Regions from separate parts of the Bombilactobacillus sp. ESL1202 genome, predicted to be linked through region 1. Evidence: a T-box and tRNA genes for the amino acid it is inferred to sense, from the RefSeq annotation. Region 1 holds a T-box; the other holds one or more tRNA genes.

What was found. A T-box is a leader RNA that pairs with one kind of tRNA and senses whether it is charged. The one in region 1 lies ahead of leuS (leucine--tRNA ligase), so its partner is inferred to be a tRNA-Leu.
Region 2: it has a tRNA-Leu gene. The T-box ahead of leuS (leucine--tRNA ligase) is inferred to sense a tRNA for this amino acid. The anticodon was not compared.

The regions. Positions count from the first base shown of each region.
Region 1 is NZ_CM176590.1:449,308-458,050, forward strand. Features, by position in the region: gene AC3B7A_RS02145 (GntR family transcriptional regulator) at 1-512, opposite strand, end outside; gene AC3B7A_RS02150 (hypothetical protein) at 518-979, opposite strand; gene AC3B7A_RS02155 (putative polysaccharide biosynthesis protein) at 1,158-2,822, opposite strand; gene leuS (leucine--tRNA ligase) at 2,853-5,273, opposite strand; T-box leader at 5,312-5,529, opposite strand; gene AC3B7A_RS02165 (glucosaminidase domain-containing protein) at 5,570-6,673, opposite strand; gene AC3B7A_RS02170 (phosphatase PAP2 family protein) at 7,062-7,565, shown strand; gene AC3B7A_RS02175 (MDR family MFS transporter) at 7,486-8,743, opposite strand, start outside.
Region 2 is NZ_CM176590.1:612,583-621,325, forward strand. Features, by position in the region: gene AC3B7A_RS02850 (ATP-grasp domain-containing protein) at 1-794, opposite strand, end outside; gene AC3B7A_RS02855 (xanthine phosphoribosyltransferase) at 808-1,383, opposite strand; gene AC3B7A_RS02860 (glycoside hydrolase family 73 protein) at 1,429-2,061, opposite strand; gene AC3B7A_RS02865 (cold-shock protein) at 2,166-2,366, opposite strand; tRNA gene AC3B7A_RS02870 (tRNA-Leu) at 2,660-2,745, opposite strand; gene AC3B7A_RS02875 (hypothetical protein) at 2,803-3,231, opposite strand; gene nadE (NAD(+) synthase) at 3,294-4,112, opposite strand; gene AC3B7A_RS02885 (glycosyltransferase family 4 protein) at 4,140-5,213, opposite strand; gene AC3B7A_RS02890 (WecB/TagA/CpsF family glycosyltransferase) at 5,292-6,005, shown strand; gene AC3B7A_RS02895 (O-antigen ligase family protein) at 6,260-7,687, opposite strand; gene AC3B7A_RS02900 (GntR family transcriptional regulator) at 7,700-8,401, opposite strand; tRNA gene AC3B7A_RS02905 (tRNA-Gln) at 8,566-8,637, opposite strand; tRNA gene AC3B7A_RS02910 (tRNA-Tyr) at 8,643-8,725, opposite strand.

The sequences.
Region 1 (8,743 bases):
CTAAAATCCATGTAATCATACAATGATAATTTGCTAAAATCATAGCGATGAGCATCTTCAAACTCGCGAAACGGAATATATGACTTTTGAACGGCTATGACTTGCTGTCCCACCATCCGCGTTCGAATTAATTCATAAAAATCTTCATACTGATCTTGAAAAATATTTTTCAACGGCTGGCAATGATAGATTGCCTTAAAAGACCAGACATGACTAGCAGTAACCTTTTTATTAATTCTCATAATTTGCGTAAAAGAATTAGGCGAATCATCACCAATTCCCACAAAATTATTAACGGCCATTTCCACTAAATAAGTCCCATCCCCGCGGCGTTTTTCCAAAATATTATCTGCTACTAATGAATTGATGGCATTTTTAATTGTCGTCCGACTATAACCCAATTTTTTAACAAATGTTCGCTCGTCCCAAATTCGCTCATTAAATTGAAAAAAGCCACTAGAAATTAAGTTAAGAATCTTTTCCTTAGCTTCAATATATAAATACTTTTTCAAACTACTTACTCCTTTTGAAATATAACTTGATCAGGCAATAATACTTCTTCTTCAGAGCGAATAATTTTTCCTCGTTTATCCCGAAAAATTGAATTTCGAACTAAAACTTGTACACGTTCTTGTCGTTGTTTTAATAATTGTCGTTCTTGTTGGTTGGCCCAAGTTAACATGATATCTTGATCAACTTGATTTACCTGATATTTAATATCTATCGCCTTTTCCAAATCTTGTTGCTGATGACAATTAATTTCTTTTAAAAACAAACACGGAATTAAAGAATTAATCAAAGCAATTTTATCTTGTCTTTTAGTCAGAATAAAGACTCTTTTTCTTAATTGCTGAACATCTTGAGCAAAAATTGAATTATAAAAACCTGATCCTGTTAATTCTTGTTCAGTAACCAATTGCGGATGAAATTTTTGTTTCTGATATGGTGTTGCATACTTCTTTAAATTAATTATTTCCATAATATCCCCAAATATTTTTAACTAAATTAAGTTCTAAAATCAATAAAAATGCAAGTAATGGCTTCAGCTGTTTGAACCTATAAGCCTAGATTAACACCAAAGACAACTTTTGAAAAATTAGGATTAACAAACAAAAATAGCGAAAGTAGTAAACTACTTTCGCCAATCAATGATTCAATTAAACTATATGAAATTTTCTGCGTAAAACTTCAACTTTAGAACCTAAAATCTTTTCAGCCAGGCGGGTTTTTAAAATTAAATATCCATAAACCACTACACCTAAAGCCACCTCTAAAATTAATAAAATAATAGCCCAGAAGCGACCGTTATTAGCTATAAAATGATAGGCTAAGAAATTAACCACTGCAATAACAATTAACATTACTACAGTTAACATAAAAATGCCAAAGGTTCGATTTAAAGTTGACTGTAACTTAAATTGAAACTTGACACATAAGAAATGTATCATGAGCCAACAAGTAACAGCCATTCCTAATGTTGTAGCCATCAATGGTCCAAAACTACTAAAGATCAAGATGCATGGGTATTGTAATATCATCTTTACAATGAATCCTATCAAAAAATATTTAATAGCAATTTTATTTTGATATAGTCCTTGCAAAATAGCTGATAACACAGTAAACAATCCCAAAAAGACGGCCACCACACAACTACACTGTAATAAATAAATTCCTAATTGATCATATTGGTAAAACAGAATATACAATGGTTTAGCCACGGCATACATTCCCAAGGCTGCCGGGAGCATTACCAAGAAAAACAATTGGAGAATATTGGCAATTTGCTCTTGAATTTCTGAATGTTTTTTCCGAGAATAAGCTGCTGATAATAATGGCACAGCAGTCACAGCCATCGCCGTTGATAAAGAAACCACAATCATAATTAACTTATTGGCATTAAAGGCAAAAAGAGCATACATTGAATTCAAAGCATCTTTACTAAAATGTTGAAATGAAGCCATCATCACATTAAATGTCGATTGATCAAACAATTGAAATAAGATAATGCCTGAATCCAAAATAATAAAAGGAATCGCTTGGCGTACTATTTCGGTAAAAAAGTTTTTATTACTAATATCTATTTGGTCTCTACTCTGTCTTGATAATTGGCGTAAATGTGGTAACTGCTTCAAAAAATATATCACTAAGATACCTAAGCCAAAAACTGCCCCAATACAAGCTGCGAAAGTTGATTGCGTCACAGCACTAACATAACTACCCTTTTGGACTTTCATAATTAAATAAGTGGCTGCCAGCATATAAATCACGCGGGCTACTTGTTCAATCAATTGTGAAATAGCTGAAGGCGCCATTTGGGAATATCCCTGAAAATATCCGCGCATCAAACTCAATAAGGGAATGATTAACAGAGCAATGGCTAAAGCTTTTAAAACTGGGATCGCATTTTGATTACCATCAGCAAACCAAATTGTTAATAATGGTGCGCCAAAATACATCAGTGCAGCACTGATAATCCCCATCCAAGTCATAATTTTTAAACCTTGGCGAAACAACTGATTACCAGCAGAATATTCCTCTAAAGCATTATAATGGGCAATTTGTTTAGAAATTGCCCCCGGAATACCAGCAGTTGAAATAATTAAAAACAGGCTATAAATATTATAGCCCTTAGCAAAAAGTGCATTAGCTAGCGTCGCTGTTACGACTGAACCAAACCACATGTTCCACGGAATAATATAAATAGCACCTAAGATTCGCGAAAAGATACTACCTGCCGTCATCCAAGCGGAACCTTTAATCAAACTGTTTTTGCCATTTGCACTAGCTGTCGCTACTGTATTCTCTTCGACATTTTGCTCCATCAAATGATCCTCTCTAAAATTGATGAATTGTTATTTTACCACAAAATTCACAATTTTTTGAGGTACCACAATGGTTTTAACAATTTTCTTATCAGCAATAAATGATTGAACACGTTCATTAGCTAATGCTAGTCGCTCAAGCTCAGCTTTAGAAGTATTAGCAGGAACTGTAATTTTATTTCGCAATTTACCATTGACCTGTAAAATAACTTCTACTTGATCACTAACTAAATCAGCTTCATTATAAGTTGGCCATTGGGCGTAAGTGATAGATTCATCATGACCCAATTTTTGCCAAATTTCTTCAGCAATATGCGGTACAATTGGAGCCAACATTTTAATTAACCCTTCTGCATATTCTCTTGGAAAATGATCTTGTTTTTGAACTGCATTAACAAAAGTCATCATTTGTGAAATTGCAGTATTAAACTGTAATTTTTCATAGCGATCACTCACTTGTTTAACTGTTTCGCTGTAAACCTTTTTCAGATTAGCATTAGGTTGATCTGTCACAAAATCAGTCCGAAATGTATTATCATCATCTTCATTGACATATAATCGCCAAACCCGTTCTAAGAAACGATAAGAGCCCGCTAACCCTTCTTCACTCCAGGAAATTGAGGCATCTAATGGTCCCATGAACATTTCATATAATCGTAAAGTGTCGGCACCATACTCAGAAACAACATCATCCGGATTAATGACATTACCTTTCGATTTTGACATTTTTTCGTGATTATTACCTAAAATCATTCCTTGATTAAACAATTTTTGGAATGGTTCTGGAGTAGGTACAACACCTAAATCATACAAAAATTTATGCCAAAAGCGAGCATATAATAAGTGTAAAACAGCGTGTTCAGCGCCACCAACATATAAATCAACAGGTAACCAGCGTTTTAATTTTTCATAATCAGCTATTGCTTGGTCATTATGCGGATCAACGTAACGTAAGAAGTACCAAGAACTACCTGCCCATTGCGGCATCGTATTAGTTTCCCGACGTCCTTTGCGCCCATTTTCATCTACCACGTTAACCCAATCAGTCAAATTAGCCAGTGGACTTTCAACTGTTCCTGATGGCTTAATATCGTGTTCTACTGGTAAGCGTAGCGGTAATTGGTCTTCTGGTACTAAGCTCGTAGTCCCATCTTCCCAATGAATAACCGGAATCGGTTCACCCCAATAGCGTTGTCGTGAAAAGACCCAATCCCGTAAACGATAGTTAACTTTTTTTTGACCGACTTGCTTTTCTTGTAACCAAGCTAAAATTTTATCAATCGCTTGCTGTTTATTTAAGCCGTTCAAAAATTCCGAATTAATATGCTCACCATCACCTGTATAAGCTTTTTCAGCAACATTACCACCAGCAATCACCGCTTTAATTGGTAAGTCAAACGTCTTGGCAAATTCAAAATCTCGGTCATCATGAGCAGGAACTGCCATAATCGCTCCGGTGCCGTAACTAGCCAACACATAGTCAGAGATCCAAATGGGTAGTCGATCACCGTTAACTGGATTAATTGCATAAGCGCCAGTAAAGGCCCCTGTTTTATCAGTATTTAAATCGGTTCGATCTAAATCACTCTTTTTAGCAGTTGCTGCCTGATACTTTTGTACTTGGTCTTTTTGCTGTGGAGTAGTAATCTCGTCAACTAATTCATTTTCAGGAGCCATCACTACATAAGTTGCACCAAATAATGTATCCGGACGGGTAGTGAAAACCTTAAAGGTCTGATTATGATCTGAAATTTGGAAAGTAACTTCAGCTCCCACTGAGCGGCCAATCCAATTGCGCTGCATTTCTTTAATACTTTCAGGCCAATCAATCAAGTCTAAATCTTCCAACAAACGATCAGCATAAGCTGTAATTCTCAACATCCATTGTCGCATCGGCTTCCGATAAACCGGAAAGCCGCCACGTTCAGTTTTACCATTAACAATTTCTTCATTGGCAACCACAGTTCCCAAATCTGGACTCCAATTAACTGGAATTTTTGCTTCGTATGCTAAACCTTTTTTATATAATTGTTCAAAGATCCATTGTGTCCATTTATAGTAATTAGGATCGGTCGTATTAATCTCGCGCTCCCAATCGTAGGAAAAACCTAAGGAATTAATCTGGCGTTTAAAAGTATCAATATTTTGTTGCGTAAACTCCTTGGGATTATGACCCGTTTTAATCGCATATTGTTCTGCGGGTAAACCAAAGGCATCCCACCCCATTGGATGTAAAACATTGTAACCTTGCATCCGTTTCATGCGCGCTATAATATCAGTCGCCGTATAGCCTTCGGGATGGCCGACATGTAAGCCCTTGCCCGATGGATAAGGAAACATATCTAAAGCATAGAAATTCTTTTTCTGGGGATCTTCAGTTGTTTTAAAAGTTTGATTTTGAGCCCAATACTTTTGCCACTTTTTTTCAATAACATTATGATTATAACCCATAATTTTCCTCCTATAAAAAAAGTCCTATTGCAAAAACGCAATAGGACGAAGTTTACCCGCGGTACCACCTAAGTTTTATATACTTGTTTACAAGTGTATAACCCTCTAGTAATTAACGATACCCCGTGAAAACTTACTAATTTCAGTTTTCAAAATTCAAAGACGAGTTCATTAAAAAGTCGTTATGGAATTGCACCAATCTTCCACTCTCTAAATAACTGACTTAAAAACTACTATTTCCTTGATAAAAGTTAATCTGACACCGATTATAAATAAAAATCAAATAAAATGCAAGTCTATTCTGTAGGTTTATTCTGCTTAACTGTATCTGCTGGCGTCTTACTAGTTGTACTAGAATCAGCCTGTCCTACATCTTTTGCTGGCGATACGGTAATAGGTTTTTCACGAATTACTGCCGCCGGACTAACTTGTTCATCAGTATTTTTTGATGTTTTAACAAAATCACTAGCTGCTTTTGTGGGCACTTTAACCTTTATAGTTGGAGCAACACTGGGAGCTTGTAACATTTCCTTATTTGAATTAATCAATTGATTCAATGAATTATTAACAATTACCGGTAATTCTGGTGTCACTGGTTCTTGAATTGGTTCATCCGCAGCTGGATTATAAAATTTATTCCGAACTATAACCGGAGCCTGTTGATTTTGATAAGTATTTTTTGTAGAATTATTATTCATTTGATGATTAACATTATTCGTCATTAAACTAACATTGTTAACCACAATATCATTAGCGTTCACATTTGCGGTAATTGGTTGATCAAAACGCGTTAAATCGTATTTTTCAATCAAACTATTTAACTTATCTGCATATGAAGTGTCCGTAGCATAACGACCTGTTAAAAATTTAGTAACATCTCGATAAGAATTTGTATTACTGCGCCAAGTTCCAGCGTACATGCCGTTATCTCGGAGTAAACGCACGTAATCTTCTAAAGATTCTCGATAGGAGGGATATTTTCTAAAATTAGCTTGAATCCCATAAAGACTACCACTACCATCATCTTCTTGCGTTGCCAGATTAACAGCTAAGCCGTGATAACTTCCTTTGACACCAAACAAATTATAATTAGGTGCTTGGGCCAAAGAACTGGTTCCCCAACCGCTTTCCAATAATGCCTGCGCTAACATCACTGAAGCGTATAAATCATTATTATTGGCCAATTTTTGAGCTGATAGTCCCAAATAATTTAAAAAAGTTGTATCACCGTAACCATTAGACGTCACCACATTTTCCAAACTATCAGCATCATTGACATTAATAGTTACTGGATTAATACTATCCGCATGAATAGTTATCTTTAATCCGCCTGCAAGTGTCAAACATCCTACGCTACTGATAACAACTATTTGTAATGCCGTTTTTAAATAATTCTTCATGAATTACTACCCCATTCAGTTAAAACTTAAATAAATTTCAAATCACTAGTTGAATAAGAAACCGTAAAATTGCAATCAAGCTCTACTCTGAAATTAATTTCAGAGAAACTGAATTTTATCTTAAACAACCGATACGTTCTTCTATTAATTATTACTTTCCCGATAAACTATCCGATACAGAGATTATTATATCCATAAAATGAATTAATAGTACCAAATATCCACCATCTTAAAGAAAATTTAAACAATTCTTAGGAGATTTTTAATGAAATCAATCAAAAAGTCCCTCTGTCTAAGCAGTTGCTTGCTGTTTTGCTTTTTAACAATCGCCATTCTTCTTATAACTAACAGTTCTTTATTGAAAATGTTTGATCAAAGCTTTTTCTCAATGGTCAAACCTTTAAGCCATAATGCAAAAACTTTTTTCGCCACCGTTACAATTTTAGGTGCTCCCAAAACGATCTTTATTTTATCATTATTAGTTATCTGGTTTATTAAAACTAACCGCCAAAAAATATTCTTTGGTAGTAATCTTTGTCTCAATTTAATTTTAAATAATATCTTAAAAAATATTTTTCAACGTCCTCGTCCCAGTATCCATCATTTAGTAACGGCCACTGGTTTTAGTTTTCCCAGTGGACATGCGATGGCAACGACTGCTTTTATATTAACTATCAGCCTTATCTATTATCAAACTACGAAAAAAAAGCAATTACCTTTTTATTTAACGATAATTGCTTTCTTAATTATTATTAGTCGACCAATTTTACATGTTCACTATTTTTCCGACGTCATAGCCGGTTTTTTCTTGGCTACTTCGCTGACTTTACTGAACTATTATCTTTTTTTTGAAAATCACTCAATAACAGGTTACTTCGATCACACAAATTAATCACTAAATTTAAAAGTAAGATCACAATGCTTACCACATAAATCCAATGCAGACCCTCATAAACTACCTGCCGTGCTGGCAATAAATACTTGGTAGGTAAAGTATGCGCCATTGAAGGATTAATCATTTGATCTAACATCTTAAAAGTCAGTCCTGGATGCTCAGCAACTCCTTGAGCCATTTTTAAATTCATAACAATTCCAAACAACGAAACCATTAAAGTTTGGCCTAAGCTTCTAGCTAAAGTATTAAAACTAGTTGCCGTCCCTACTTCATCACTATCAACAACACTCTGTGAAGTCACAGTGGAAGTGGTAACCGACAAACCAAAGCCAAAGCCAAAGATACCAGAAATCAATAAAAAGATGCCAAAAGCGGTTTTTAGAGGTAATAGTAAATAAATACAACAACCGACAATTAAGAAGCTCAGAGCAAACAACGTAATTTTATGCGGCGGATACTTGGCAATCATTTTACCAGACACAAAAGAGCCTAGTAACCAAATAACTGAACTTGGAGTTAACGCAAATCCTCCCATTGAAGGATTCAATCCCAAAACACTTTGCATCCAGATTGGTAAATAGGCCTCAAAACCAATCAAAAAACCAGAAATTAACAAAATCGATAGGTTTTGAATTACAAAAGTTCGGTTTTTAAATAACTGCAAAGGTAAAATAGGATCAGCTTGTTTACGTTCCACTCGAATAAACCATATCAAGCCCAACAATGAACACAGCAATAAACCGACACTCAACCACCAAGCTTGTAAATTATTCAGGTTTTGTAAGCCCAACATCAAACAAACTAAAACAAATGTTAATAAACTAATCCCTAAATAATCAATGGACAACTTTTGGGCAAAACGTCGCTTCGGTTCCTGCAAAAATAACTGTATTAATAAAATTGTAATTAAACCAATGGGAATATTAATTGCAAAAATCCAATGCCATGATAGTTTTTCAACGATAAAACCACCCAATAATGGTGCCACAATTGAGGCAATTCCCCATGCTGAGCCATTTAATCCAATCATATTAGCTCGTTTTTCTAGGGGATAAATATCTGCCAAAACTGTATAAGTCAAGGGCTGAATTGCTCCAGCTCCCAATCCTTGGATAATTCTTGCCAAAATCAATTGCATCATTGATTGCGAAATACAGCACAAAAAAGAACCGACC
Region 2 (8,743 bases), 160 kb from region 1:
TATAAACGTTCTACATATAACATCCCACTATTAGTCGTACACAGTTTAATTGCAAATAAGCCTTGGTAGTGTAGTTGTTGCCCAATTGTTTGAGCAATATCTTGCACTTCTTTCACTAAAGTCGTGTTGTTATTGGCTGTAATTAACGCCGTTTTTAAACCTTGGGGACGCGTAACTTTGATTAAAGGATACGTTCTAATTTGTTCAGCTGCATCTTTGGTCACCATCGCAAAAAGTTCTTGGTGAATATCAACTAAGGACTCTAAAATAAATGAACCTTGCGGTAATTGATATTGGTCAATTTGCTTTTGATCATAAAAAATTTCTCGAAATCCCGGATAAACAGCGCGCTGAATTGGTTTTAAAATACAAGGAAAGCCAATCTCAGAAACGGCTTTTTGTAGATCCGCTTTATTAACCACCGTTACATAAGGAGTGATATTAAGATTATGCTCATTTAAAAAACAACGTTCTAGATAGCGATCTTGCATTAAATCTAAGATTTCTGTTCCCTGGACTAGTTTCTCTGGTTGCTTTAACTGTTGCAGATCAGGTAATTCAATATTGGCATTGTTATAGATTACCAACTCAACTTGCGCAAACAAATCATTCAAATTGTCTAAATTATGATAATCACCAACTAGTAATTCACCAGAAAAATTTTGCCATAATTGTGGTTGATTGGTTAAAACTACCACTTTAAAGCCCATGAGATGAGCTTGGTGAGCCAAGCTATAATCACTAATACCGCCATGAATAATCCCAATTGGGATCTGGGGTTTCATAAATTTCATACTTAAATCTGCCTCATTCTTCTGCAAAAATTACCTCTCCATCTTGAAATCCACTAATTCTCGCTAAGGATAAAATCGGAATTTGTTGCTGTTCAATCAATTGCCGTCCCTTTTGAAAGGTTTTTTCAATCACGATGCCAATGCCTTCTAGTTGAGCTCCCGCCTGTTGAATAATATCCGTTAAACCCGAAACCGCCTGTCCGTTAGCCAAAAAGTCATCGACAATCAAGACCCGATCTTGTGCGGTTAAAAAGTTTTTGGCAATACTAATTTTATTAGTTTCCTTTTTAGTAAAGGAATAAACATCAGCCACGTATAAATCTTGACTCATTGTAATTGAACGATGCTTGCGGGCAAAAACTACTGGTTTCTGAAATTCCAAGCCTGTTAACACCGCTGGAGCAATTCCCGAGGATTCCACCGTCAAAATTTTGGTAATCGGTTGTTCTTTAAAATATTGATAAAAAGCTTGACCAATTTTTTGCATTAACAGTGGGTCTACTTGATGATTTAAAAAACTATCAACTTTCAAAACATCTTTTCCCAAAACGCGACCGTCGCTTTTTATCCGTGCTTTTAGTTCATCCACAATATTTCCTCCTTAACTTTTATTTTAAGCCTACCATTATCTACTTTACTTTTTATCATATTGACTTAAATTATAAGTTTGAATAATCTGAATTAATTTTTTAGCATAGTCAGGATCCGTGGCATAACCGGCCGTTTGCAAACTATGCGCCGCTTCCAGATAATTATCAGCCGTTAAAACCTGTTGATACTGCTGCTTATTCCACGTTGTTCCGTTAGCAATTAAGGCATCATGATCAGCAATTGATTCTTCAAAACTTTGATATACTCGAAACCGGGCTGTGACTGTCTGCCATTGGCCATTTTGGTACTCCTGGGTTTGTAATTCTTGCGACTGATGAGGATTATCATCTTTGACCCCAAACAAATTATAATAATCTGCAGCCAAACCACTTTTGCCCCAGTTACTCTCTAAAATTGCCTGTGCTAAAGTGATACTCGGCAAAACATGGTATTGGTGACCATATTTAATGGCTGCTGGTGCCAACTCATTAATGAAATGCTGTTTTTTTTGAAATTGATTTTGAACTTGAATATTTGGTTGTGATTCTACCACATTTTGGCGCCAATGATTAATCGCCACGACTGCCACTACAAAGCCCAAGCTTAAAATTATTATTGCCATCAAACCATTAATATTATTACTTTTTTGATAAATTCGTCGCCGTCTTTTTGCCACATTTTTTCCCCGATTATTTCTAAGACAATTTTACCATAATCTCTCAAAAGTTTTTATGTAAAAAAAAACCAGCCCACTGGCTGGTCAGAACTAAAATTAAAATCTTAGTCTTTATTAACGTTAACTGCTTGTGGTCCACGATCACTTTCTTCGATATCGAAAGTTACTGATTGACCTTCTTCAAGAGTCTTATAGCCTTCACCGTTGATAGCGGAGAAATGTACGAATACATCACTACCATCTTCACGAGTAATAAAACCATAACCTTTTTCAGCGTTAAACCATTTTACTGTTCCATGTTCCATGTGAACATCCTCCTCAAAACACTTTTTGCATTTCTTTGTGGCCGATATGGAAGTTAGTTACACATGAACCATCGAACCATAACCATTCAAAAACACGTCTTTATCTTAACATGCTCACTCAAGATAATCAATCAAGTTTTAATAAATTTATTAAATTTATTTTAATTAATTATCAATAAACAAGTCAGCCTTAAAATCACGTTACTTTTAAAATAGTGATGAAAAAATCATAGTCCATCAAACTACAATTTTTGCCATCAGACCTCAAAATGAACAGATTATCTGTCCCAAAATGCGGGTAAGAAGACTCGAACTTCCACGGAGATAATTCTCCACAAGATCCTTAGTCTTGCGCGTCTGCCAATTCCGCCATGCCCGCAAATAACACTTATTCATGATAATATGATTGAACAAATTTTGCAAGACTTGTTGCAAATTAATTCATACGTTGCAGACATTTAGCAATTTTTTCGGTTGCTTGATCTTGATCCTGCTCCGATTGATTAAACTGCTCGTGATCAACAGTGCGGTCATCTTTCATACTTTCAATCATTGCCTGACAAGCTTTGACATAGTCTTGATATGCACTAACTAACGTTAAATGAATCCCCATTAATCTAGCAGGAGCTCTTAATGCAGCTAATTTTTGTGTTAACTGAGCGTATTCATCAGTTCCCCGTTGAAAAGCGCCTTGAATTTCCAAATAGTGGGCTGATTGCATCTGTGTTAATTCATCATTTTTTAAAGCTGTTTTGATTTCCTGAAATTTAGGATTTAGTTCACCTTGAATTTCTTGTGTACGTTGCAAAACGTCATTCAAAGTCTGCGCATACTTAATTGCGCGCTGTTGTGCTTTATTAACCATTAATTATTTCCTTCTTTAATTAAAATCTAATTTACATTCTTAAAACTTGTTGTCAAACAAGCTTAAAATTGATCAAACACCGTATATGGTAATTGCCGTTTATGCGTCGTTTTTACATACCAGGATTCAATTTTTTGAGCCGCAGCTTCATCAATCTCATGTCCCTCTAAATAGTCATCAATTTCTTGATAAGTAACACCTAATGCCACCTCATCAGCTAATCCTGGCCGACCATCTTCTAAATCAGCAGTTGGCGTCTTTAAATAAAGTGCTTGGGGTGCTTGTAAATACTTTAATAATTGGCGACCTTGGCGTTTATCCAAGCGAAATAGCGGCGTGACATCGGCGGCACCATCACCATATTTAGTATAAAAACCAGTGATATTTTCAGCAGCATGATCAGTTCCTACCACAATGCCATTGGTATTTCCTGCAATCGCATATTGAACAACCATTCTTTGCCGCGCTTTGATGTTACCCTTATTAAAATCACTAATTTGCAGACCATTAGTCGCAATACTTTTAACCACTGCATCAACCGCTGGTTTGATATCGACACGATAAGTTTGATCAGGTTGAATAAATTCTAAAGCTGCCAAAGCATCAGACTCATCAGCTTGTTGCCCGTATGGTAAACGCACTGCAATAAATTGATAACTCTGATCAGCCAGTTCTTGACGTAATTGAGACACTGCTAATTGAGCTAGACGTCCAGTTAAAGTGGAATCCTGTCCCCCAGAAATTCCTAAAACTAAAGTTTTAACATGATTTTTTTGTAAAAAAGTTTTTAAAAAGTTCACACTTCGCTGAATTTCCTTTTCCGGATCAATTTGCGGTGCAACTTTCTCATAGGCAATAATTTCTTTTTGTAATGGTCGCAACAATCTAACCTCGCTTTTAAAATAATTCTACTTTAACACATTCTGATAAATTTGGCTGACAGTCTGAGCTAAACGCTCATTAGAAAAATGTGTGGAACAATACTGGTAATTGTTCTGTCCCATCAACCGTAATTCATCCTTTTGCCAAAAAGTATAGGCTTGTAAAATTGCTTGTTTTAAGTCGTCAAAATCATTCATCGCAACAATCCAGCCCGCGTCTGGTTGCACTGCTTCAGCATCGGAACCAACATCACTAGCCACCACGGGTAGCGCATTATTGGCTGCTTCTAATAAAACAAGTGGAAAACCCTCTGAAGTTGAAGGTAAAACAAATAAATCAGCATTTTGATAATATTGTTCTGTTTGTTCTGTAAAACCCACAAACTCGACTTTATCTTGAATTTTTAATTTTTGCGCTAATTGTTTTAATTGTGTTTCTGACACCCCCTCACCAACTAATTGTAAGCGATAGTCAAAATCCAAATCTGCTAAAACTTTTAATAATAGTTGCTGATTTTTAACGGGCACTAACCGTGCCACATTAAGTAATGTAAAAACTTCTTGCCGTGTTGTTTTAGGGGGCTCAGGCTGAAAATACATGGTATTAAACACCGAATGAATTTTAGTTGGCTTAATCTCCAATTCTTTTAAAATTGCTTCAAATTTAGAGGTAACTGGCATGATCAAATCGGCTTTTTTTAAGGCACGAATATTTAAGGAAGTCATTAACTTTCCTTTGAGATTATCGGGAAAGTCAACATATGGATCACTATGCAAAGTTATCACCCATTTAGCATGAATATGCTTATGAATCAAACTCATTAAAAAGTTAGCTCGTGGTCCATGGGTATTCACAACATCAATTTGATTATCATTAATAAATTTTTTTAAACGACCCAAAATTCGTAAATCCAATTGACCATTTTGATTCATAATTGTCGTTGGAATTTGAGCCTTACTTGCTAGATCAGAAACTGGGCCTCGTTCCAAAACTAATAATTGTGAATTAATATCCAGCTCATTTAAACCACGTACTAAATTGATAATGATAGTTCGCCCACCACCATTTTCATTTCCAGCGTTGACATGTAAAGTTTTCATAATTAAATCCTCACAATAAATTGTTAAAATTTAGCAGTTATCGTAAACTAAGGTTATCAAAAAAGGAGTTTTTCAACAGTGCTAAAAAAAATAACTATTCTAGATTTACCTTTTATTAATACCACCAATCAGGCTTTCATCAAACTGCTTCAAGAACGTTTAAAGAATCATCAAAACACTTTTATCGTTACTGCTAATCCCGAAATTGCAGTCTATGCGTATGATCATCCACAATATCGAAAAATTATTAAGACTGCTGATTATATTACACCAGATGGAATTGGAATTATTAAGGCTGGTAATTTAATTAATCAGCCCTTAACAGAAAGAATTACTGGTTTTGATACACTTACTAGTTTACTAGAAATTGCAAATATGTGTAGCCTAAAAGTGTATTTGTTAGGTGCTAAACCCGAAATAATCACTCAAACTGTCCAAAATGTTCAGCAAAAATATCCGCATTTAACAATTGTCGGTAGTCATGATGGTTATTTTCAAGATGCAGCACCTATTGCCCAGAAAATTAAGCAAACCCAGCCCGACATTGTTGCAGTTGCCTTAGGTTTTCCAAAACAAGAAGAGTTTATCCACCATTACCGCCAATTAAGTCCCGCGGTCTGGATTGGCGTTGGCGGCAGTTTTGATGTTTTATCCGGCAGTGTTAAGCGGGCACCCAAATTTATCCAAAACTGGCATTTAGAATGGCTTTATCGCTTATTAAGTCATCCTAGTCGTTTCAAACGTTTCATGGCTTTACCCCGTTTTTTAAAATTAGTCAAACAAAATCACTAACTACAATAAGCCGTTAAAAAAGTGACCCCAAAAATTTGTCAGACTGCAACAATAAAATTAATGATCGCATTTTATTTCAATCAAACGAACATTAATTTCTAAAAGTCAACAGTTTGTGCCTAATGATCTTAAATCTGCCAATATTAATTTTAACCTGCAGCTTTACAACCATTAGCGTTCAACTGCTTAGCGACTTTTGTCTCAGCCGCGGCATTTTTTCGGTCACTTTTTTCTTTTAATACTTGATTAATAAATCAAGGCAACGTGATTTGTCTAATACTGCGAGCTAAATGTTGCGGTCGTGGGCTGCGTAAAGCAAACAACAAATAAGCCGTGACCCAACCAAAATACAAACTAACACCAGGAGCAGTTAAAACGTGGCCTGACAATATTGACATAAAAATTCCTAAACCAAAAGCGACAAAGTACAACAAATTTTGTTGGACTTTAGCCTGCAAAAAGTTGCGGAAAAATTCAAATAATAAATAAATCGTAATAACTAGCAGTGGCAACATTGTAATTAAAAACCCAATTAAACCAAATTCAAAATAAAAATCTAACCAATCCATCTCGACGGTGCGCGGACGTTTATGATAATTGCCCCCGTAGCCCATGCCAAATAACTTTTGCCCCAAAGGAGCTTTCTTATACTGATAACTGTTCAAGCGATAATAATTAGTTCGGCCACTTAATAATTTAGCTAATAATGGATTACTTAATTCTTTATTTTGCATCAAAAAACGTTCATAGTGATCCATCCGGTGTTTTTTCTTTTTACTAGATAAAATTTTTTCTTTGTTCTTTTGGTTTTCCCGAATAATTCGATTTTGAATGGCACTATTGTTATGAACTGGTGAATGCGGATAAATCGCCATGACCCCACCAAACAACATTACAATTAAAATTGTACTAATCAAATTGGCTAGCCGATATTTTTTCGAAATAAAAGTTTTGATCAATTGAAAAACCGCGGCTACGATTAAAGCCAGCAACATGCCATAAAAACAACTTTTAGTTCCAATTAAAATAATCGAATTAACTGATAAAATTACGCCCACAAAATACCAATAATTATTCTTAATTTGCGCTTTATTAAGAGCATACAACAAAACAATGGGGAAAGTAATCGCCAAAATTGCCCCTAATTCGTTGCCGGCATTAAACCAACCGCTGAGCCCCAATTTTCCCTGAGGATAAGTTTTAAAAGCAGTATTAGTCAAAACTGCTACTAGCATGACAACATTAATCATCATCTGTGCCCAATAAACAAACGCTGGTACTGCCTTAGCTAATTGTTGCCGAGATAAATTTTCAAAAGCATAGTACATTCCAAGAATGATAACCAAATAGTGTAGACTTTTAAAACAGGCCGCTATTTCCGTGAATAAAGAAAAGACAGGCTTATTAAAATAATTAACCCCTAAATTAATCAAAGCTAAAATCAATAAAAGTCCTAAAAACCAAGGCACATAACGATCTATCCAATTATTATGCTGCCTAGCAACTAATAAAATAAACCAAACAATGACTAATAACATAATAGCTCTGACAGCTACGCCAACCGTCAAACTAAAGTTAGGTAACAATTTAATTTGCCAACCTGTAATTACATCCAAAAGTGGTTGGATTAATACATAGAGCATCATATACCAACTAAAATTCTGAACTAGCTTGTTTTTCACAATAATTCTCCATTATCTTTCTAAATAAAATTCAAATCTTTCACCAACATACTGTGAGCGAACATATTCAAAAGGTTGACCGTTATCTAATAAAGTAACCTGCCGCAATCTTAGCACAGGTGCACCGTACTTAACTCGTAAAAGCTCAGACACTTTTTCTGACGCTAACATGGCTGAAACGGTCTGTTGAGCATGACCTAATTTAAATCCTTTTTGTTCCAAGGCATGATATAAAGATTGGGTAATTTGTTGCTGACTTAAATCGCGCACTAAATTCCAAGGCACGGTTGTAATTTCAAAACAAATTGGTATGCCGTCTGCCAAGCGAATGCGTTCCATTCGTAAAACATCAATCTTTTCAGATAACTGTAAATTTTCTTTTTCGCTTAATGTTGGTTCAGCTAAATGATAAGAAACCACCTTACTAGCTGGATGTTTGCCCTGCGAAAGCATAATATCAGTAAAACTAGTGGTTCCAGACATCTTTTCTTGAACTTTTTGACTCGCCACATAAGTTCCTGAACCAACTTTACGTGATAAAATTCCTTCATCTACTAACGTTTGAATGGCTTGCCGTGCTGTCATACGACTAACACTGAATTTTTGCGCTAACCACCGTTCAGAGGGAATTCGCTGGCCCACTTGCCACTTACCTTGCGCAATATCAGATTTCATGCGGTTATGAATTTGAACATAAATCGGAATTTCTGACACAGAAAATACCTCACAAATTTAAAATACCCCAGAATCAAAGTTTCATAGTTATGAAACGGTTAAAATTTAAATATCAAAGAAATTCATCACGTCCTTAAAAAAACGTGATTCTTGGCTCATTTTCAAAAATAAAAAAAGACTGAAACAAACGTTTCAGTCAATTATTGGGTTAGCTGGATTCGAACCAGCGCATAATGGAGTCAAAGTCCATTGCCTTACCACTTGGCTATAACCCAATCAATGGAAGGGAGTGGATTCGAACCACCGAACCCGAAGGAGCGGATTTACAGTCCGCCGCGTTTAGCCAGACTTCGCTACCCTTCCAAACTATCAATAGGACAC